Regions from separate parts of the Nonomuraea sp. NPDC049750 genome, predicted to be linked through region 1. Evidence: predicted binding sites of a transcription regulator. Region 1 holds the regulator's gene; each other region holds the start of a gene.
The links. The regulator LexA, encoded in region 1, represses DNA repair genes until DNA is damaged. The targets are predictions, from matches to a motif close to TCGAACANNTGTTCGA.

Region 1 (5,690 bases):
CGCCCGTGGGTCGCACACCTCCATCAGGCGGCGGTGTGTCGTCGGCGTCAGGGCGTGGCGCGGGCACCAGCCACAGGAGCGGTCTCCCCTGTGCCGCAGCCCGACGGCTGAGAGGCCCCCTGCCAGCCGATCCGCCCCCGGCACGTACGCTGCCTCCCCCCGGACGGCCACCGCTGCCGTATTCGGGACGCCCTCCGCCCCCGCGCGCAGGCCGCGTACCGCCTTCCCTGCCGAAACGGCCTCCGTCTCCACCCTCGCGAATGCTCCCGCCCCCAGCCCGCAGACGACCCGCGCTCCCAGTTCCGGAGCGAGCCCCGCCCGCTATCCCAAGACGGCCTTCTGGCCCCGGGGCAGCGGACCCCGGACCTGCCAACCCCGGACCCCCGGATCCCGAACCGGCCGATCCCGCATCAACGGACGGCGAACCAGCAGACCCCGAACCACCGGACGCCAGCCCAACAGAAGCCGAACCGGCGGAACCCCGACCGGCGGAACCCCGACCGCCAGCTCCCGGACCGGCGGAGCCCGAACCGACGAGCCCCGAACCGACGAGCCCCGGACCAACAGACCCCGGACCAACAGACCCCGGACCGCCAGACCCCGAGCCGCCAGACCCCGGACCAACAGACGTCAGTCCAACAGGCCCCAGGCCGACCGACGCCGAACCGCCAGACCTCGGACCGGCCGATCCCGAATCGCTAGGCCCCGAATCGCCGGACGCCGAACCAGCGGATCCCGAACCAGCGGACACCGGTACAACCGACACGGCCGCCGGTCCAACCGACCCCGAACCGACGGACGCCGGAGCCCGGTTGTCGGAGTTGTCACGGGTATGCGGGCGTTCGCGATCTGACCGATTGGCGGAATCGCCACCCCGAGAACCGTCACCCCGGTCGTCACCCGTGTTATCGCCCCCTGCCACCGGTCGCCGGGTGGCGTCCGCCAGGAGGGTGAGTCGCTTGACGTCGTCGCTGGTCGCATCTGTGATGGTGGTCGCTCGCATGTGTGACCTCCCAGCCGTCCCGGCCCGAAAAAAAGACCCAATAAAGATCGGCAAATCGAACACGGTGTCGATCGAACTCCCGTACGATGTTGTACACCACGCTGCCAACAATTTCGAGGAAGACTCGAACAATTGTTTGAAGATGATCTTCAACAGCGATACGGTCGCTGTGTGCGACACGAAGACCACGGACCGGGAGATTCGCCGGTGAGGCGGGCCACCGGGCGAGGAGGCAGATCATGAGCGATCGGGATGACACCAACGGGGTCAGTGACCTCGCGGTGCGTCGGCGTGACTCCCTGGGACTGACGCCCAGGCAACGCAAGATCCTCGAGGTGATTCGCGACTCGGTCCAACAGCGGGGCTACCCGCCGTCCATGCGCGAGATCGGCGAGGCCGTGCAGCTGACCAGCACGTCCAGCGTGTCGCACCAGCTGACGGCGTTGCAACGCAAGGGCTACCTGAGACGCGACCCTCATCGGCCGCGCGCTCTCGAGGTGCGTCTTCCCGGCGAGCCCGTGCTCTGGGTCGATCCCGACGCCGCCAACGAGTCCGACTCCCCGGTGAGCAGGCCCACGGCCGCCTATGTGCCGCTGGTCGGCCGGATCGCCGCCGGTGGGCCGATCCTCGCCGAGGAGAGCGTCGAAGACGTCTTCGCCCTGCCCAAGCAACTGGTCGGCGAAGGCACCCTCTTCCTCCTGCAGGTCGCCGGTGATTCGATGATCGACGCCGCCATCGCCGACGGCGACTGGGTCGTCGTCCGCCAGCAGCCGGTCGCGGAGAGCGGTGACATCGTGGCGGCCATGATCGAGGGCGAGGCTACGGTGAAGACGTTCAAGCGCAAGGACGGCCACGTCTGGCTGGTGCCACACAACGCCAACTACGACCCGATCCCCGGCGACGAGGCCAGCGTCCTGGGCAAGGTCGTAGCGGTCCTCCGCCGCCTCTGACTCCACACAGGTTTCCGGGCGCATGACAGGGTCATGCGCCCGGAAAACCGTACGTGTGTCTTACGAGTGGCCACGACCATACGGGTGGCTGATGGGTGGCCATGGATCGTATCGGGTGGCTACTGGGCATCTCCTGTACGGGCGTAGGTACGGACCGTACAGACGGCTAGCGGGTATCGACCGTGCGGGTGTCCAATGGGCATCAGTCGCGCGGATGGCTGACGGGTACGGCAGGAAGGCACCGCTCCTGTGATCCACGAGTGGTTGGTGTGGTTTCGCCACCAGCCACCTTGTGGGCCTGCCACATCGACGGGCCTTCGAGCATTTCGGCGCGAACGGACCGACCGAAGGCGAGACCGTCTGACCGGCCAGATGTGCCGACGATGAGACGGACTGATCAGTGAGACGGGTCGCCCGTGAGACCGGGCCGCCCGGCGAGATGGGCCGACTCCGAGATCAGGCTGGGCGTAAGACCGGGTTGACCGGTGAAGGGCCGACGATGAGACGGACTGATCAGTGAGACGGGCCGCCCGTGAGACTGGGCCGCCCGGCGAGATGGGCAGGTCGGCGCGAGATTGGGCCCGGTGAGACGGGCCGACGGTGCAATGAGCTGGCCATGAGACGGGCCAGCCGCCGTGAGACGGGCCGACCAAGCCAACCGTGAAACCGTGCCAACCGGACAAATGGGCTGGCCGTAAGGCCGGGCCGACCGTGAGACGAGATGGCTGTGAGACAGGTCGCCTGTAAGGCAGGGGTGGCCGTAAGACCGGGCTGATCGTGAGACGGGGTGGCCAGGATCAAGGTGGTTTTTAGAATGGCCGCGTGACCGACACAAAGCGGGCAGAAGACCTCAAGGCAACACACGACGGATTCAAGTGGGCCAACGCCGCTCCCGGCGTCATCCCCGCCTGGATCGCCGACATGGACCTCCCCACCGCCCCAGAAGTCGTCAACGCCCTCCAACGGCGGGCCCACGGTGACCTCGGCTACCCCACCTGGCTGGACAGTCCCCGCTGCGGCCCCCTGGCTGAGGCGTTCGTTGAGCGGATGGCCGGTCGGTACGACTGGGAGCCGGAGCTTGAGTATGTGCGGAGTTATTCCGACATCAACCAAGCGCTTCAAGTGCTCCTCCACGTATGGACCCGCCCAGGCGACGGCGTGGCCGTGCACACCCCCGCCTACCCCCCGTTCCTCGGCACGCTGGAGACCATGGACCGGCCGCCGCATCCCCTCCAGCTGATCGCCGACGGGGACTCGTGGCGGTTTGAGGTGCCTGATCTGTCCCGGTGCAAGGTGTTGCTGCTGGTCAACCCGCACAATCCCACAGGCCGGGTCTTCACCCGCGAGGAGCTGACCGAGCTGGCGGAGCACGTCGAGCGTCATGACCTGCTCGTCATCTCCGACGAGATCCACGCCGACCTCGCGTACGCCCCCAACCAGCACATCCCGTTCGCCACCATCCTGCCCGAACGGACCGTCACGCTCACCTCTGCCACCAAGGCGTTCAATCTCGGCGGCATCCGGTGCTCGGTGGCCCACATCGGATCGCCGGAGCTGCGTAAGGCTCTGGACGCGCAGCCGCCCTTCGTGTTCGGCTCGGCCAATCTGTTCGGGGTGGAGGCGACGGTGGCGGCCTGGCGGCACGGCGACGGCTGGCTTGAGAAGACCCGTGCCCTGTTGGACAGGAATCGCCGAATGGTCGCCGATCGCCTGCCTGAGGGGGTCGGCTACCGCATCCCGGAGGCCACCTACCTGGCCTGGCTCGACTACGGCCGCCCAGGCGTACAGGAAACGCTCGAACGTGACGCGAAGGTCATGCTGAGCGATGGCGCCACGTTCGGGCCCGGCGGCGCGCACTGCGTACGGTTGAACTTCGCCACCACCGAGCCGATCTTGGCTGAGATCCTGGACCGCATCACACAGACCGGATGACCATCATCATCAACCGGCCTGTGGCCGCACCCCGCCGTGCGGCAGTCCAGGAGGACCCGCATGACCATGGACGTCAATGACCGCAGGCCCCAATGACTCAGGGGCGCATGACCGCAAGGGAAGGTCAGAAGCGAGGGAAGTCCGTCTCCTCGACCCCCGCCGGCCCGGCGCCCACCGAGTCCTTCTTCAAGGACTCTCCCGCCAGGTACTCCAGCCGCGCGGTGATAGCCCCCTGAATCAGTACAAGGGCGAGCGACAACCGCCACCCCACCTTGATGGACGCCAGCCGGGCGGCCGGGTTGACGGCCGCGACCAGGCGCAGCCCCACGATCACCCCAAGCTCGCCCATGGTCGTCCAGAACGCGTACGAGTGCAGCCGGTTCAGCTGCTTCACCGCGTCCTGCAACCCGACGGCCCGGCCCGCGGCGTAGTCGGCGAGCTGGACACCCGCGGTGACGAAGTCTCGTAGCTTCTGGTCGGCCACGTCCTTGGCGCCGCCGTGCCACGCTGCCGCCAGTGCCTCCAGCTTCATCGGGTCCCCGGCCCCGAAGGTCTCGCCCAGGGAGTCGGCGGCGTGGCGCCAGGCCGCGATGGCCTCGTCGACCTTGTCGTCGTTCCAGGTCACGGTGGCCAGCCAGAGCATGAGCCCGGTCGCGGCCGTGATCGACATCGTGGCGGCGACCTTGAGCATGGACAGCGTGCGCTGGCTCAGGTTCGCCATCTTCGCCGCCTCGGCCGACAGGTTCGCGACCCCGGCGGCCGAGCCGCGCTGGAGGTAGGAGGAGGCCTCCGCCAGCCGGATGAGAGTCACGCCGGTGGTGCCGAGCGACGTGAGGCCATATCCCAGGCCGTTCCGGACTTCCGACTCCGGCGAAGGCGCCTCCCCGCGTACGAGAGGCTGCCGATCGCGGCCGATGGCGAGGACCGCGCGCATGGCGTCGTTGGAGGCCCGCACGTACCCGTCGGCGGTGAGCTTCAGGTTGCGCGAGATGCCCTCGGCCGACTCCACGCCGCGCCGCGCCCGGCTGTTGAACTCGTCGCAGGCCTGGTTGTGGCGTTCTCTCGCCGCGCCACCGGCGATGCCGAACGTCCCCAGAGGGAGCCCTGGGACGGCGAGCTTTTCCAGGGCCTTCCGGACGTCCCGGGCATTCAGTCCGGTTTCCCGGATACCGCTCTGACGATAGGCGAGAGGCTCCACCGCCCTACCTCTGAAGGAGGGAGTCAGCGGCCACGCGCTTGAGCGACAGCCCAAGGGCGTCACTCTGGCGATACGCAAGGGGCTTCATGAGATCAAGCCTGCCTACGGGATCCGCTCCGATCGTCATCGGAGCGGATCCCGTGATGATTCCGTTATGTAGCGAGGTTACGTCGCGAGGTTATGTCGCGAGAGGCGGCAGGTCCGCGACGAGCAGGTCCGCGACGGAAGGGTCCGTTAGGTCGCGAGAGGCGGCAGGTCCGGAGGTGTGGCCGCCGGGTGCTCGGCCAGGGCGGCGAGCGCGAGTTCGACCGCCTTCTCCAGCTGCGGATCGCGCCCCGCCACCCGGTCCTGCGGCGTGATGACCACCTCGATGTCGGGGTCGACACCGTAGTTCTCCACGCCCCAGCCCGGCCCGGCCAGCCAGAACGAATAGCGGGGCTGGGTCACCACCGTCCCGTCCACCAGCGAGTAGCGCGAGTCGATGCCGATCACCCCGCCCCACGTCCGGGTGCCCACCAGCGGACCGATCTTCCGGTTCTTGATGCCCGCGCTCACGATGTCGCCGTCCGAGCCCGCGAACTCGTCGGTGACGGCCACGATCGGGCCG
Region 2 (5,690 bases), on a different contig from region 1:
GCCCGCGCCCGCACGCCCACGCCCATCCGGGCACATTCACAGCGCAGGCCCAGCGGCACCTCCGCCGCCCACACGCCGCACTCTCACCCTGCCCGCACGCCCACACACGCAGGCCCGGCCACGCAGGTCCAGCGGAGTCTGGCCGTCCAGGTACCCACCGCGTTCGCCCAGATGGGGCCCGGGAAACGGCGCGTTCGCCTAGCGATATCGAACGCCAGTTCGTATAATGGACCAATGCATCTCGACATGAAAGGCCTACCAGGGTTGTGGCGGCCGCCGATCGTCGAACATGCCGCGACGACGTTCTCGACCGCCGGCCGCGGCGGCGAGGCGCGTTATCTGCTGGCTTGGGGCGATACGGAAGGAGAGCGGTGGGGATTCCTGCTATGGCCCCCGCAGACGCTGAACACCGACGGCGGCACCGAGCACATGGGCCAGGCCCAGTGGGTGCGCTGGCAGGACATCCGGCCGGTGACCGGCGAGGACTACAGCACCGTCCCGCTGTGCGATCCAATGTGAACCACCTCCTGACGCGCCACTGAGAACGTGCGGGCAGACCGGACGGGGCTCGTACGCCGAGCAGGTCGGGCCCCGCAGAGCGAGCATGTTGAGGCGCGTGGAGCGGATCTGAGCACTCGGGACGAGCAGATCGCGCGGCGACGAAAGGCGGAACACCACTCGCCTTCGTCGCCGCGCGGTTGCGTCCGGCGCGTCCCCGCTGCAAGCCGCCGACATGGTCACACGTCCAGACGGTGCCGGTCGGCTCGGGGGCCGTGTGCCGGTCAGTTCGGGGGCCGTGTGCCGGTCAGCGCGAGGATCGTTCATGCCGTGGTGGGCACGGCGATGTTCTGCTCGTAAGCGGTGCCGCCGGGAAGGCGGAAGGCTTCATCGGGGCCGGGACTTCGCGTGTTTTCGGGGCGGGCCGTCTCGGCGGAGTCAGTCGTGAAAGGCTGTCAGCACCTGGCCTGGCTGTTGAGGAGAGCGACCAGAGGCAGCAGCGGAGTGGCGCTGGCCCAGGCCAGCAGCAGGGCGATCACCGTTGAGAGCTGGACGGCCTGACGTTCCCCTGCCGAGGGACCACATTGGCTTACCGTTCAATTCTGCGGAGATCCTCCTCGACCCCCTGTCCGCCCAAGTCCGTGGCGTTCGATCGCCTGCATGCGGCGTCTTCGGGCATGCTTCAGGCGTCGCGCTCCGCTTCCACCGGCTTGGCGGGGTCGTCCTTGGTCGGGATGGTCTGCTGGCCCTCGCCTGGGTCGGTGTGTTCGCTCGTGTTCGCGTTGTCCGGCTGCCCACTCGCCGCCGACGTCGGCGGCGCGAGCGGTGTGGTCAGCCGGCCAGGGGGACCTCGACCGGGAGTTGGGGTTGAGCGGGGACGCCCAGGATCTCCTGGACTACGGCGACGAAGGTGTCGGCCTCGGCCAGGAGCTCGTCCGCGTCGGCCGCGCTGACGCCACGGACCATGCCGGCCTCGGCGGCGGCGCGCTTGGCCGCGCTCACCGAGAAGTAGGCGGCCCATTCCGCGAGCTTGGGCTCCGCCTCCGGGAGCAGCTCCCAGGCGCTGCGCAGGCGGCGCCTGCGGCCTTCCATGGGGCGTGGGCGGGCGGCCAGGATCGCCGCCGCCGCTCGTAGGGCTGCCAGGTGCGCTGCCACGTATCGGGATGCCGGGGTGCGAGCGGCTGTCGCCTCCGCCAGGCAGGAATGTGAATCCGTCAGGTGCGCCCTAACTGCGGGCGACAGCCGGGGCCCCTGCGTATCGCTGAGCCTTGGTGCCATCTTGCGCGCCTCCTTGGAGTCATGGCGGCTCCCGGCGTCTCCGCCGGTGAAGCCAGGTTCGCAGACTCCACCGACAATTCCGCCGGGCTGGCCGGACGAGGAGCTTCCCCGCACCCCGTCCGGCCAGGACGCGCCCACTCGTCTCCGCCGACGACGAGGACACGCCCTTCGCCCTGGAGCCTGATCGCGGGTCTCGCTTGGGGGAAGCGAACGGCCCGCGACCAGGTCCTACGACGTGAGCCGCGAGCCTCACGTCACTAGGTCGAACATAATTTCGATCACGCTCGGTGTCAACCTGTTCTACGAACATAGATTCGATCAGCGTGGGAGAGGTGGACGACACACCCATTGACGTGCGGCGGGACGAGATTGGGGACCAAGGTTGAGGGACCAAGGTTGAGGGACGGGCAAAGGCGTGCAGAGGACATACGAGAGGCATGCGACGCGCAAGGGCCGGTCCGCGACCAACTGGCCGACGCCTCAGCAGGTCCGCGAAACTGACGCATCCGCGCCGGGTATCCGCAACCGAGGCCCGATAGCCGGGTATCCGCAACCGAGGCCCGATAGCCAGGTGTCCGCAACCGAGGCCCGATAGCCAGGTGTCCGCAACCGAGGCCCGATAGCCAGGTGTCCGCAACCGAGGCCCGATAGATGGTCGGCCGATAGGCGGTCGGCCCAGTAGAGGGTCAGCCCGATGGACGCGCGTCCCAGAAGACGGTCGCGGCGACGGCGGGGAAGGTTCGGGCTGGGCGAGCCGTAAGACGGCCGGCCAGACCGGTACGACAGAAGGCACCCGCCGTCGACGCGAAGGACCCAGCAAATCGAAATCAGACCACCGAGATGGCGCCTGACGGGCACAGCGTCACGGCGCGGCGGACGGCTTCTTCCAGTTCGGCCGGTGGGGTGGAGTCAAGGACCACCACGGTCCCCTCCTCCTCGCTCTGGTCGAATATCGCCGGCACCGTCAGCGCGCACATGCCCGCACCGATGCACACCGTCGTGTCTGCCTTGATCTCCATCATTGACCTACCAGGTGACAGGGAGGCGGTGCACACCATAGATGCTCATGTCCGAGCGCATCGGCACCTCCTCCGGTGATATGGCCAAGCGTAGGCCGGGGAAGCGCCGCAGGAGCGCCGGGTAGGCGATGCGCATCTCGGCCCGGGCCAGTTGCTGGCCGAGGCACTGGTGGATGCCGTGGCCGAACGTGAGGTGGCCCGTGGCGGGCCGGGTCAGGTCGAGGGCGTCGCCGTCCGGGAAGCGGGAGGAGTCGCGGTTGGCCACCGGGAGGTGGATCGTGACCGAGTCGCCGGCCTTGATGAGCCGGCCCTCGATCTCGACGTCCTCCAGCGCGCTCCTGACCGGACCGAGGTGGATGATCGTGAGGTAGCGCAGGAGCTCTTCGACACCGTTCTCGACCGCGGACGGGTCATCGCGCATGAGGGCGAGCTGGGCGGGGTTGGTGAGCAGCGCGTACGTGCCGAGGCCGAGCATGTTCGCGGTCGTCTCGTGGCCGGCCACCAGCAGCAGGAACGCGACGCCCGTGAGCTCCTCGTCGTTCAGTTCGCCGTTCTCGATGAGCCCGCTGAGCAGGTCGTCCTCCGGCTGCGCGCGCTTGCGCTGGATCAGCCCGTACAGGTACGCGGAGATGCGCGTCACCGCGGCCACGGCGTCCTCGGCCTTGATCTCCAGGTTGACGAGCACCTTGGTGTCTTCCTGGAACTGCGCCCGGTCCTCGTACGGCACCCCCAGCAGCTCGCAGATCACCAGCGACGGGATCGGCAGCGCGAACTCCTGCACCAGGTCCACCGGCTTGGCCGCGGCCTCCATGGCGTCCAGGCAGGCGTCGGTGATCTCGGCGATCCTCGGCTCCAGCTCCTTCATCCTGCGCACGGTGAACTGGCCGGTGAGGAGCTTGCGGTAGCGGGTGTGCTCGGGGGCGTCCATGCGCAGGAAGAACCCGGGCGGCACCCGGAAACCCTGTTCCTTCGCGAGCTGCAGCCGGGCCGGGATCGGCGGGTGGATGAGCTCGGGGCGGTTGCTGAAGCGCGCGTCGGCGAGCACGGCGCGGGCGGCGGAGTAGCCGGTCACGATCCAGCCGAGGTGCCCGTCGGCGTAGGTCATGCGGTGGATCGGCGTTTGTTCTCGCAGCTCGGCGATTTCGTCAGGTGGATCGAAGGGGCGCTGGCGGGTGGTGGTGAGGGTCAGATCCGACATGGTGCGACTCCTTTCGCTTGGTCAACTCCACCAGAAAACCTCATTCGCTGCAAAACTTCAATGGATGAAAATCCCTAAGTTTGGCGGTACAGTTCCCGGCATGGTGGGACTACGAGAGCGCAAGAAGCAGCGCACACGCCGGGCGCTGATCGAGGCCGCGCTCCGGCTGTTCGACGAGAAAGGCTTCGAGGAGACCACGCTGGCCGAGATCGCGGCCGAGGCCGAGGTGTCGACGCGGACGTTCTTCAGCTACTTCGCCAGTAAGGAGGACGTGCTGTTCTTCGACAGCGCGACGCGCGTGTCGCTGGCCGTGGAGATGATCTCGTCCAGAACGCCCGGCGAGCACGTGGCCGACCTGCTGCTGCGGCTCATACGGACGAGCCTGCGGTGGGCGAGCGACGACGACTTCCGAGTGATGGACGCGCCCCTGCGGATGCGGCTCATCATGACCGTCCCCTCCTTGCAGGCACGGGCGCTGCATCTGCTGTTCGACAGCCAGCTCCAGCTGACGCGAGCGCTGGAGGACGCCTTTCCCGACGAGCTCGACCACGTGGACGCGGCGGCGGCCGTGGGCGCGCTGATCGGCGCCACCAAGCTCGCGGTCATCTCCACCATCAACCGGGGCGGGTCGATGGAGCAGGCGGAGGAGTCGGCCATGCGCGCCGCCCAGATCGCCCTGCGCGGCCTTTCATCAATCGGATAAGCCCCCGTCGCCAATTGGATAAGTCGGATACCACCAGGGCCGACTAAACCGAGCGCAGGCGGATCAGTGCGCTGGCGTAGTCGCCCGGAGGCAGGTCCGGTCGCAGGCCCGCCGACATCAGCAAGGCTCCGTGATGCAGCTGCCCGGTGTCCTCGTCCAGGTAGCGGCCCAGCGGGTCGAGCCCGGCCAGGCGGAGCGGCACGAGCGGCGTCCCGTGCGCGACGGGCCCCCGCCAGGCGAGTACGACCGTCCGGTCGCCGTAGGTGTACTGCACGCCGTACTCGAGCCTGTCCTGCCGCCCGAGCTGGACGACGGGCCTGATGTCCTTGTAGACGGCGACCAGCGCGGCGGCCTCGGCCAGCTCGGCCGGGCTCCACTTCAGCAGGTCGCCGCCGAGGCCGAGCGCGCCGGCCATGGCGACGTGGAAGCGGAAGCTGAGCGGGGTGAGGCGGCGGGTGAGCGGGTTCGGGCTGTCGGTGACCCAGGCGGCCATCACGCGGGCCGGGTAGATCTGGCTGAAGCCGTGCTGGATGGCGATGCGGTCGTGGGCGTCGGTGTTGTCGGAGGTCCACACCTGGTCGGTGCGGGCCAGGATGCCCAGGTCGGTACGGCCGCCGCCACCCGCGCACGCCTCGATGCGCAGGTGCGGATGGTCGGCGCGCAGGCGATCCATGATCGAGTAGACGGCTCGCACGTGGTCGATCCAGAGCCGGTCCTGGTCGGCGACGCCGGGCCAGCCCGCCTCGGTGAAGGCCCGGTTGAAGTCCCATTTCAGGAAGTCCACGCCGTGTTCGCCGACCAGCCGGTGCAGCCACTTGTGCGCCCAGTCCGCGACGTCGGGCCGGGCGAAGTTGAGGACGAGCTGATTGCGCAGCAACGTACGCGGGCGGCCGGGCATGTGCAGCACCCAGTCGGGGTGGGCGCGGTAGAGGTCGCTGTCGGGATTGACCATCTCGGGCTCGACCCAGAGGCCGAACCGCATGCCCAGCCCGTG
Region 3 (5,690 bases), on a different contig from region 1:
TACGCGACGGTGGGCGGGTTGAAGATCCGCAACTCGGAGAAGGAGGAGTTCGGGTCGCTGTCGTTCCTCGATTCCTTCGCGCACTCGTGCAACACCACGTTCGCGCCGCTCGCCGAGACGCGCCTGGGCGCCGACAAGCTGCTCAAGGCGGCCGAGGACGTCGGATTCAACCAGCCGCTGAACATCGGGGTGTCGGCCACCAAGGCGAGCTTCCCCAAGCCGGAGTCGGACGCCGAGCTGGCCGCCGAATCGTTCGGGCAGGCCAGGATCACGGCCAGCCCGCTGTCGATGGCCTCGGTCGCGGCGGCCATCGCCGACGGCACCTGGCGGCCGCCCACACTGGTGCCCGACCTGAAGCAGAAGGCGGCCGAACAGCCGCTGCCCGAGGGCGTCAAGACGAACCTGCACGCCATGATGGCCGCCGTCGTCTCCAAGGGCACCGCCAAGGCGTCCGGGCTGCCCTCGGGCACGAACGGCAAGACGGGCACGGCGGAGTACGGCACCGGCGACAAGCTCCAGACTCATGCCTGGTTCATGGGGTTCAAGGGTGACGTGGCCTTCGCCGTGGTGGTGGAGGGCGGCGGCACCGGGGGCAAGGTGGCGGCTCCGGTGGCGGCCACCTTCCTGCGCCATCTGTGACCCGATCAGCACGCCTCTGCCCGGGCGGTCACATTCCTCTGTGACCGCTTGGGCATCGGATCACGTTCCTCTGTGACCTCCTGGGCATCGGGTCACATTCCTCTGACCCGATCAGCCCGCCAGGCCGCCTCTGTCCAGGCGGGCTCTTTCCGCGGTGCCGGTCTCGTCCGCGTGACCCCTTGTCGCGAGGCCCGTCGTGACCGGCACGGGACGGGTGTTCTCGTGGTAGACCCGCCACTGGTCGATGCCGGGGAACGTGCCGATCGTCAGCTCCGCCAGCAGCGCCCCGGTCCACGCCTCCTCGGCCATGCTCATGGCCAGGGCGTATTCGGACTCGATGAGGAACAGCCGCGGGATCTCGCCGCGCTCGACCTCCAGGGTCTCGCGCTGGACGGCGATCCGGTCGCGGAGCAACGCGAGCCGTCGCCGGAGCAGTGCGGTGACCTCGTCGGGGTCGAGCCCGCCCATCACCGACAGCCCGGCCTCGAACCCCGTCGGCTCCCGCTCAGGAGTCCCCAGGAGCTCGCGCGTCCAGTCCTCGGCCTCCTCGCGACCGTCGGCGGTGATGCGGTAGACGGTCCGCTCGGGCCGGCCCCCTTGCCGGGCGCTCTGGGTGGCCTTGATCAAACCATGCTTCTCCAGATTGCGTACCACTGTGTAGAAGGAGCCCCACTTGATGGGCGTCTCGCGGTCTTTACCACGGGCCCGCAGGACGGATGCCATCTCGTACGGATGCATCGGCCGTTCCGCGACCACCGTGAGCACGGCGAGGGCCAGCAGATTGGCCACCCGGCGTCGTTGCGCCACCCACACCATCCTCGTAGACGAATATTCGTGGGCGACTATACGCATGCGAGTATTCCTGGAGCAATAGGGCTTGTGTCTCCAGTGGGCCGAGATCACGGCCTGCGGGTACGGCACTCCGTGTCTGGCATTCGACGCACTGCGTCAGGCGTCTGGCGTCTCGGGCACGGCGTCTCACGCGCGGCGCACGACGCGGCGCACGACGCGCAGCCTGAGGCATCTGGCGCACGGCGCACGGGCGTCACAAAACGCCGGATATTTCGGGAGATGCGTTAGAGCGAGGCGGCCAGCGCCAGGGCCGTCGCGGCCTCGTGCTGCAGGACCATGATCAGCAGCGTGGCGACCAGAGTGGCGATCAGCAGCCAGCTGATCAGGATGATGACCGTCGAGCGGCGCGGCCTGCGCCGGCGGCCGGACTGCCCGTCGGCCTTCTCCTCGCTGCGACGAGCCCGCTCGTTGAACGACTCCAACCTCGCCACGAGTCGCGGATCGTCGTCGACGAGGTGCTGCTCGATCTGCGCCAGCATCCGCTCCTCGTCCTGCGACCAGGCCATGGGTGCACCTCCGGAACGCAAGCTCTGTGCCGGGTTTCTGCCCAACCATGAAGATCATTAGCCCCCGCCCAAGCAGGTAATTGCCACCTCTTTTCATTTGCGATCTTCGTCGAACCTTTGTTCTAATCATGGGATGCGCTGGGACAACCTGCGCCTGGCCGACTCCGGCCGGGACGATCCGGCCGTGCCGCTGTTCGCCCGCGGCGCGGTCACCCGCACGTTCGACACTCCCGAGTTCAAGGGGATGACCTTCTACGAGATCCAAGCCCGCTCGATCATCAACCGGGTGCCGGCGGCCAGCCGGGTCCCGTTCGAGCACACCATCAATCCCTATCGGGGCTGCGGCCACCGCTGCGTCTACTGCTTCGCGCGCAAGACCCACCAATATCTCGACCTCGACGCCGGCGCCGATTTCGACTCGAAGATCGTGGTCAAGGTCAACGCCGCCGAGCTGGCCCGCAAGGAGCTGGCGGCGCCGCGCTGGCACGGCGGCCCCATCGCCATGGGCACGAACGTCGACTGTTACCAGAGGGCCGAGGGCCGTTACCGGCTGATGAGGGGCGTCCTGGCCGCCCTGCGCGACGCCGCGAATCCGTTCTCGATCCTCACCAAGGGCACGCTCATTCTGCGCGATCTCGACCTGCTGACTGAGGCCGCCGAGGTCACTCAGGTGAGCGCCAGCGTGTCGGTCGGCTTCGTCGACCCCGATCTGTGGCGCTCCGTCGAGCCAGGCACCCCCGCCCCCCACCGACGGCTGGAGGTCTGCGCCACGCTCAACGACCACGGCATCCCCTGCGGTGTGCTGATGGCGCCGATCCTGCCGTACCTCACCGACTCCCCCGACCAGCTCGAACGCACGGTCAAGGAGATCGCCCAGGCGGGCGCCACGCACCTCGCGCCCATCGTCCTGCACCTGCGGCCCGGGGCGCGCGAGTGGTGGCTGGGGTGGCTGTCGCGCGAGCATCCTCGGCTCGTGCCGCGCTATCTGGAGCTGTACGGACGGGGCGCCTACGCTCCGCAGGCCTATCAGCAGCGGATCACCGACCAGGTCAAGGAGCTGGCCCGACGCCACGGTGTCGGCCGAGCGACCGCGGCTTCAGCTCGCCGCCTCCCGCCACGCGCCGAGCTCGCGCCATCGGCCCACCCCGAGCCCGCTCCACAGGCCCGGCCCGCCCCGACGGCGCGGCAACTCAGCCTCCCCGGCCTGTGACGGTGCGGCAGGTCGCCCTCCATGGCCTGTGACGGCGCGGCGGGCCAGCCGCTCCGGCCTGCGGCGGCGGGCCGGCTCAATCTCTCCGGCCCGTGAGGCGCGACCAACTCAGGCTCTCCGGCCCGTGACGGCGCGGCCTCTCCGGCCTGTCCGGGCCGGCGGACGAGTGAGCCGCGAATAAATCGCTGGCAGCGCGGCCAACGCGGGTGAGATCATGAGGCCGTTTCTGACGCCGACCAGCAGGAGATGTAATGCGGTGCCTTCGAGTCTCCCAGCGCCCCATTGGCACGAGAGTTCTCGAGGCTTCGACCACGCATGTACATCCTCAACATCGGCATCCTCGCGCATGTAGACGCGGGTAAGACCAGCCTGACCGAGCGGCTGCTGTTCCAGACCGGCGCGATCGACCGGCTGGGCAGCGTCGACGACGGCAGCACACAGACCGACAGCGGGGCCATCGAGCGGCGCCGCGGCATCACCATCCGCACCGCCGTCGCCTCCTTCACCGTGGGCGATATACGGGTCAACCTCATCGACACACCCGGCCACGCCGACTTCGTGGCCGAGGTCGAGCGCGCGCTCGGCGTGCTCGACGGCGCCGTGCTGGTGCTGTCGGCCGTCGAAGGGGTTCAGCCGCACTCGCGGCTGCTGATGAAGACGCTGCGCAGGCTGCGGGTGCCTACGCTGATCTTCGTCAACAAGATCGACCGGGCCGGGGCCCGGGAGCGGGAGCTGCTGGACGACATCCGGCGGTGGCTCTCGCCGTACACCGTCGCCTTGAACACTGTCGAGAAGATCGGCGGTCGGGATGCCCGCACGCGCCGCGTCATCGGCCCGGACGAGGCGGATGGTTCCGGCGATTCCCTCCTTGGCGGTGAGGCGGTCGGCGGTGAGGTGGCCGAGATGCTGGCCGAGCATGACGACGGCATCCTGGAGTCGCTCGTCGAGGGACGGGTGCCGAACGGCCGGCAGGTGTGGGCGGCGATGGCCCGGCAGTGCGCCGAGGGGGTGCTGCATCCGGTGCTGTTCGGGTCGGCGATGACCGGGCGGGGTGTCGGCGATCTGCTCGACGGGTTCCGGCTGCTACCCGCCACAGCCATGCCGGACACGCCCGGATCGAGCACAGCCGTAGCGGGCATGGCCGGGTCGGGTGTGGCGCTCAACGCGACCGTGTTCGCGATCGAGCGGGGCGCCGCCGGACAGAAGGTCGCCTATCTGCGGATGCGGTCCGGCGTGTTGCGGGCGCGGCAGCGGGTGCCCTTCCATCGCCTCCGCCGTGACGGGACGGTGGAGGAGTACGGTGGGCGGCCGACCGCGGTGCGTGTGGCCGGGTCGGCGGAGTCGCAGGCGGTGGCCGGGGACATCGCGAAGGTGTGGGGCGTGCCCGAGGTCCGGGTCGGCGACCACCTCGGCACCACACCAGAGGACGCGCCCAAGGGCGGGCACTTCCCGGCGCCCAGTCTGGAGACGGTGGTCAGGCCGCGGGTTCCCGGACAGGAGGGCCGGCTGCATGCCGCGCTCGCCGCCCTGGCCGAGCAGGACCCGCTGATCGGCACCCGCGCCCTGCCCGGCGGCCAGACGTCGGTACTGCTCTACGGGGAGGTGCAGAAGGAGGTCATCGCCGAGACGCTGGCCGGGGAGTTCGGGGTGGAGGCGGTGTTCGAGCCGACCCGGCCCGTCTATCTCGAACGGCCCGCGCGCCGGGCGGAGGTCGTCGAGGAGATCGCCCGCCACGGCCGCAACGACTTCGTCGCCACCGTCGGCCTGCGGGTGGAGCCGGCCGCCATCGGGTCCGGTGTCGGATATCGGCTGGGTGTGGATCTGGGGTCGCTGCCGCTGGCCTTCCACCGGGCGATCGAGGACACCGTACGCGACACGCTGTCCGAGGGCCCGCACGGCTGGCCGGTCACCGACCTCCTGGTCACGCTGACCAGAACCGGTTATGACAGCCCGATCACCACGGCGGCCGACTTCCGGGGGCGGACGACGAACGTGCTGCGGCGGGCGCTGCGTCAGGCGGGCACCCGGGTGTACGAGCCGTGCCACCGCTTCGAGCTGGAGGTGCCGCCGGAGTCGCTGAGCGCGGCGACCGTACGGCTGGCGGCGCTGGGCGCCGTGGTGGCCGATGCCGTGCGGCGGGAGGCGGTGTGGCTGGTCAGCGGTGATATCCCGGCCGTGGCGGTGCGTGAGTTCGAGCTGGCGCTGCCCGGCCTGTCGCATGGCGAGGGCGTGTGGTGGTCGCGGCCCTTCGGTGATCGTCCCGCCCGTAGGTAACGATATGTCACCATTCGTCCGCCGACAGTTACTTCACATGTCGGTTTTCTGCCGGAAATGGGTACTAAGGCGGTTGATGTACTTATCCCACATCATCCGTTCAGGGGGAACCAATGGCTCAGACGAACAAGAAGCCGGCCGCCAAGTCCGGCAAGACCAAGAAACAGACGATCAAGCCCGCCCGCCAGGACAAGGACGTCAAGGACGCC
Region 4 (5,690 bases), on a different contig from region 1:
GGAACCGCCCTCGAACTGACCGCTGTGGGTGCCCGCACCGGACGACAGGCCGTCCTGGGAGAACGGCACGTCGCCTCGGGGAGATGGGTTGTCCACGGTGGACGATGAATTGCCTTGGGCAGGCGGAGGCACGTCCTGGCCCCCGGGAGACGCATTGCCTGCGGTGGACACTGAGTTGTCCTGAGCAGGCCGAGACACGTCGTCGCCCTGGGGAGCCGCCCTGCCTGCGGTGGGCAGTGAGTTGTCCTGGGCAGGCCGCCAGACGGTTTCTTGGGGCGCGGTTGAGAGCCGCTCGTCGTTCTGTCCGCCGCCCGAATCACCGGACGACTCAGCGATCGATGCTGCGCCCAGCTCGGAGCTCGGATCGGCAGGTGCATGAGCGGGCTGGGCCGGGGACGTGTAGGCCGAGGGTGGCTCGGCCGGGGGTGGCTCGGCCGAGGAGCGGGACCGTTGGCGCCATTCGCTGAGCGACGGCCACCCTGCCGACGGCTCCCCGCCGGACGGCTTCCTACCCGACGGCTCGGTGCCGGGCAGCTTCCCGCTAGACGGTTCGCCGCCAGGCGGCCTCCCATCGGACGAGTCGCCGCCGGGCAGCCTCCCGCTGGACCGTTTCCTCCGGGATGGTTTCCGACCTCGAGGTGAGTCGTCCGAGGAGAGCTCGGAGGGCCAGGTGTCCTCCGGGGTTGATGACCGCGGAAAGAGGTTGGCGCTGGAGTTGCGGCGGCGGCCCGGAGGTGGAGTGGGGAGGTCGGGCCAGGCGCCCCAGTCATGGGAATGGGGCGCCTGCGACGGGTCCGTGTCACTCATCCGACGACCGATCAGAGTCACTCATGTGGCGACTGATCAGACGTCACCGGGCTTCGGCGTGGCGGCGGCCTTGGCGCCGCGGCCCGAGGGAGCGGCGGCGGGGGCGGCCGGGGCCGCGGGTGCCTCGGCCGGGGCGTCCAAGCGGGGGCCGACGCCGAGCTTGTCCTTGATCTTCTTCTCGATCTCGTTGGACATGTCGGGGTGGTTCTTCAGGAAGTTGCGGGCATTCTCCTTGCCCTGGCCGAGCTGGTCACCCTCGTAGGTGTACCAGGCGCCGGACTTGCGGACGAAGCCGTGCTCGACGCCCATGTCGATGAGGCCGCCCTCGCGGGAGACGCCCACGCCGTAGAGGATGTCGAAGTCGGCGACCCGGAAGGGCGGGGCCATCTTGTTCTTGACGACCTTGACCCGCGTGCGGTTGCCGACCGCCTCCGTGCCGTCCTTGAGCGTCTCGATACGGCGGATGTCGAGGCGGACCGAGGCGTAGAACTTGAGCGCCTTACCGCCGGTCGTGGTCTCGGGCGAGCCGAACATGACGCCGATCTTCTCGCGGAGCTGGTTGATGAAGATGGCGGTGGTGCCGGTGTTGCTGAGCGCGCCGGCGACCTTGCGCAGGGCCTGGGACATCAGGCGGGCCTGGAGGCCGACGTGGCTGTCGCCCATCTCGCCCTCGATTTCGGCCTTGGGGACCAGGGCGGCCACCGAGTCGATGACGATGATGTCGACGGCGCCCGACCTGATCAGCATGTCGGCGATCTCGAGCGCCTGCTCACCCGTGTCGGGCTGGGAGACGAGCAGAGCGTCGGTGTCGACGCCGAGCTTCTTGGCGTATTCGGGGTCGAGGGCGTGCTCGGCGTCGATGAACGCCGCGATGCCGCCCGCGCGCTGGGCGTTGGCCACCGCGTGCAGGGCGATCGTGGTCTTACCCGAGGACTCCGGGCCGTAGACCTCGACGATCCTGCCACGCGGCAATCCGCCGATGCCCAGCGCGACGTCCAGGGAGATCGAACCCGTGGGGATCACCTCGATGGGGGCTCGGGCGTCGTCGCCGAGGCGCATGACGGAGCCCTTGCCGAACTGCCTCTCGATCTGAGCGAGGGCGGTCTCGAGGGCCTTCTCGCGGTCGTTGATAGCCATGGGAACTCCCCCTGGAGGGTTGTGGTCCGATCAGTCGAGTGAAAGCTACGGCCTGCCACCGACAGTTTTGCGGAGTCGCCGCTGGGAGGGCGTGGCCTGGCGGATTACATCCTAGCCGAACGGCTGTTCGATCACAGCAGGAACACGCGGTAATGCCCCACGCAAACGGCTCCTGTCCCCCTACACCGAACGTTGAGCGCGTGCCGATGAACCTTGACGGACGCGAGCTCGTGACATCGAAGATTAAGTGTGCAGGCCAGAGCGTCTGCCCACAGGGGTCGGACGAGGCGGTCCCCCCGCGCGCCTGACGCGGACCGCGATGATTTCCGCAGACGCGCGGAGTCTATTCCTTTGGTGGGCTGGACCTTCCCGGCCCTGTGGCGAGAGGAGATCCGATCGTGGCAGTGGGGATCTTCGCGGGCATCCCTGTCCGCGACTGCAAGAGTGCCGTGGAGTGGTACACCAGGCTTCTCGGCAGGGGTCCGGCGTTCTGGCCCAACGACGTCGAAGCGGTGTGGCAACTGGCCGAGGACCGGTACGTGTACGTCATCGAGGACGCCGCTCGCGCCGGCGGCGGCGTGAGCATGATCTGGCTGGACGATCCGACGTCCGAGGTGGAGCGGATCGCAGGGCGCGGCCTGCGGCCGGTGGACATGGAGCAGCACGGCAACGTCTGCAAGTGGGTCTTCCGTGACGCTGACGGCAACGAGACAGGCATCGGAGGCGAGACTATGCCTGCGCCCTGAATCGGAATTTGATGGCATGCGCTCAACGTTCGCCGGCAGACGACAGCTCCACCTGGAATACCGATCAAGGTACGCTGTGGGCCGTCGCCACCTGGCGGCCGGGGAGCGCGGAACACGGCGTTCAGCAGGTCGGCGACCGGCCGGTGTGGGATGAGGCCTTCCAGGCGTACGCCCAGCGGGTCGCCTGGGGCGAGCCGAGCCGGCGGCGGTACGGCATCACCGTCACGCCGGAGGGCCAGCGGATCTGGCTGGACGATCCGGAGCGTGTGCTGGGTAGCGCAGGATCCTGAGCACGCGAAAGAGGCCCCCGCCCTCCCGAGGGCCTCCGCGCCGATACCCAGCGCACCATCACGCGGGTGTGGACGCTCTTGTGCGGACCCTCATGGACACCGCCGCGTAACCTCCAGATCCCGTCAAGTGATGTTCACGAGGGTTGGCCTCCGGGTGTTGTCAGGCGGGGTGAGCTGGGGAGACTCACTGCAGGGGCGAGGGTTGGAGGCGGCTTGACGGGCGGCTACACCGGGGAACGGCGCACCCATCTGGAAGCACTCGCCAAGTTGTTGCCCGGTCACGGGCTGGCGAGCCGCATGATGGGCGGTGAGGAGCCAGTGCTGTGGGCGTGGCATCCCCGCACCGGCAAGCAGACGCTCGTTTTCGCCACCCCCGCCGGTCGTGGGTGGCAGTTCCTGTGGTCGCCCGGCGGTCAGGGCACCGCCGACGACCTGCATCTGACGGCCCGCTCACTGAAAGAGAGCATGGAGGATGACGAGCAGGGAGGTTAGCGGGGCCGTGAGGTCCGCCCGGGGCCGTGAGGTCCGCCCGGGGCCGTGAGGTCCGCCCGGGGCCGTGAGGTCCGCCCGGGGCCGTGAGGTCAGCCGGGAGCCGTGAGGTCAGTAGAGGCGGGAGGTCAGCGGAGGCGGGAGGTCAGCGGAGGCGGGAGGAGACGTTCTCGACCTGGCAGACCGCGCGCCAGACGGTCTTGGCGCTCTCGCCGTCCGCCAGCGCCTGGTCGACCGTCCGCCCTTCGAGTGGGGCGAGCACGTAGTCGCGGGCCCACGAGTCGGCGTACGACTCCCCGAAGTGGGCGCGCATCCGTCTCCAGAACTCGGTCAGCCGCATCACACAAGTATGGAACCGCCGGAAGGGTGGGTAGGACACCCCCATGGCAAAGACCCCCAAGCACTCCCCGCCCAAGTCCGCCGAGTGCAAAGCCAACCGAAAGAAGCGCCGCCAGCTCCGGTTAACCCAGCGCTTAGCCGTACAGCAGGAGAAATCGGAAAGAGCCGAAAGGCACGCAGGCATCAGGCAGGAGCCTCGGGCGGGCACACCGCGTACGCGTAGAGCGTCGCGACGGTAGATCACATCACGCGCGAGCCGTACATCTCACCCAGATGGTCGGCGAGCAGCTCCAGCCGGGCGCCGTCGGGGTCCTTGAAGTAGATGGAGGCGCCGCTCTCGATCTGGTGCGGCACGCCGGCCACCTCGAGCTTGCCGCGCAGCCGCTCCCAGGTGGCGGGGTCGACGGAGATCGCGATGTGGTGCAGCCCGCCGAGCACCTCCTGGTAGGGGCCGAGGTCGAGCCCCGGGAAGTCGAAGAAGGCGAGGAGGTTGCCGTTGCCGATGTCGAAGAAGAAGTGGTTGGAGCCCTTGAAGTCACGGTTCTCGAAAATCTCCGTCAAGGGGAACTCAAGAAGCTCCTGGTAGAACTTGACCGTCCGCTCCACGTCCGACGACAGCAGGGCGAAATGGTGCAGGCCGCGCGCGCTACTGGACGGCCGGTGCGCTAACAGATAGCGCTCCCTGATGTCCTCGCGGCGGTTCTCAATGGCTGCGTAGTCGATGCCCACGCTCGCTCTATGTCCGCAGCGCCCCCGCCTCAATCTCGCACCGCCGCCACAATGAGTTTTCTGTCGGTGCGACGAGGCAGTATGTGCTGGTGAGCTCGCTAGAACATTTCTCCCACACCACCAGGCAGTGGTTCGCCGGAGCGTTCGAGGCGCCCACGAGTGCGCAGGAAGGCGCGTGGGAGTCCATCGCGCGCGGCGACAACACGCTCGTGGTGGCACCCACCGGGTCGGGCAAGACGCTGGCGGCCTTCCTTTGGTCCCTCGACCGCCTGGCCGCCGCCGACCACCCCACCACTCCGGCGGATCCGACGCAGGTCGACGCGGATCCGACGCAGGTCGACGCGGGTCCGACGCAGGTCGACGCGGGTCAGAAGCAGGTCGACGCGGGTCAGAAGCAGGTCGACGCCGGTCCCAAGCAAGGGCCGAAGCAGGTCAAGAAGCAGACCAAGGTCTTGTACGTGTCGCCGCTCAAGGCGCTGGCCGTCGACGTGGAGCGCAACCTGCGTGCACCGCTGGCCGGGCTCAAGCAGACCGCGCGCCGGCTCGGCCTGCCGGTGCCGGAGATCTCGGTGGCCATCCGCTCCGGCGACACCCCCGCCGAGGACCGCAGGCGGTTCGCCGCCCACCCGTCCGACATCCTCATCACCACGCCGGAGTCGCTGTTCCTGCTGCTCACCAGCCAGTCACGCGAGGCGTTGCGGGGCGTCGAGACGGTGATCGTCGACGAGGTGCACGCGGTGGCCGCCACCAAGCGCGGTGCCCACCTGGCGCTCAGCCTCGAGCGGCTCGACGCCCTGCTCCAACGGCCCGCGCAGCGCATCGGGCTGTCGGCGACCGTACGACCGGTGAGCGAGGTCGCGGCGTTCCTCGGCGGGTCCCGCCCCGCGACGGTCGTGCAGCCGCCCTCCGACAAGGTCATCGAGGTCGAGGTGGTCGTCCCGGTCGAGGACATGACGGAGATGGAGCGCAGGCCGGGGTCCTCCGCGGGCGGGCCGGGGTTCGCCGACGGTGAGGAGCCCGAGCCGTCCAGCCGGTCGATCTGGCCGCATGTCGAAAACCACCTGTTCGAGCTGATCGAGGCGCATTCGTCGACGATCGTGTTCGCCAATTCCAGGCGCCTGGCCGAACGTCTCTGCACCAGGCTCAACGAGCT

Region 2: AB0J16_RS13925 (SAV_6107 family HEPN domain-containing protein) is a predicted target of LexA. The motif match lies at 2,039-2,054, and genes of this name have one in related genera.
Region 3: AB0J16_RS19415 (Rv2578c family radical SAM protein) is a predicted target of LexA. The motif match lies at 2,107-2,122, and genes of this name have one in related genera.
Region 4: recA (recombinase RecA) is a predicted target of LexA. The motif match lies at 2,060-2,075, and genes of this name have one in related genera.

What each region holds. Positions count from the first base shown of each region.
Region 1 covers NZ_JBFANB010000012.1:19,639-25,328, reverse strand. The annotation lists gene AB0J16_RS28560 (hypothetical protein) at 960-1,214, shown strand; gene lexA (transcriptional repressor LexA) at 1,243-1,953, shown strand; gene AB0J16_RS28550 (aminotransferase class I/II-fold pyridoxal phosphate-dependent enzyme) at 2,776-3,885, shown strand; gene AB0J16_RS28545 (hypothetical protein) at 4,010-5,083, opposite strand; gene AB0J16_RS28540 (PDZ domain-containing protein) at 5,318-5,690, opposite strand, start outside.
Region 2 covers NZ_JBFANB010000004.1:453,398-459,087, forward strand. The annotation lists gene AB0J16_RS13920 (hypothetical protein) at 235-519, shown strand; gene AB0J16_RS13925 (SAV_6107 family HEPN domain-containing protein) at 1,330-1,776, opposite strand; gene AB0J16_RS13930 (ferredoxin) at 2,604-2,795, opposite strand; gene AB0J16_RS13935 (cytochrome P450) at 2,803-3,993, opposite strand; gene AB0J16_RS13940 (helix-turn-helix domain-containing protein) at 4,094-4,696, shown strand; gene AB0J16_RS13945 (alpha-galactosidase) at 4,740-5,690, opposite strand, start outside.
Region 3 covers NZ_JBFANB010000006.1:293,152-298,841, reverse strand. The annotation lists gene AB0J16_RS19430 (penicillin-binding transpeptidase domain-containing protein) at 1-639, shown strand, start outside; gene AB0J16_RS19425 (PadR family transcriptional regulator) at 751-1,446, opposite strand; gene AB0J16_RS19420 (DUF3040 domain-containing protein) at 1,716-1,997, opposite strand; gene AB0J16_RS19415 (Rv2578c family radical SAM protein) at 2,131-3,207, shown strand; gene AB0J16_RS19410 (translation factor GTPase family protein) at 3,523-5,481, shown strand; gene AB0J16_RS19405 (hypothetical protein) at 5,595-5,690, shown strand, end outside.
Region 4 covers NZ_JBFANB010000002.1:311,975-317,664, reverse strand. The annotation lists gene recA (recombinase RecA) at 844-1,944, opposite strand; gene AB0J16_RS06685 (VOC family protein) at 2,343-2,690, shown strand; gene AB0J16_RS06680 (hypothetical protein) at 2,702-2,980, shown strand; gene AB0J16_RS06675 (hypothetical protein) at 3,194-3,472, shown strand; gene AB0J16_RS06670 (DUF3046 domain-containing protein) at 3,615-3,809, opposite strand; gene AB0J16_RS06665 (VOC family protein) at 4,049-4,537, opposite strand; gene AB0J16_RS06660 (DEAD/DEAH box helicase) at 4,627-5,690, shown strand, end outside.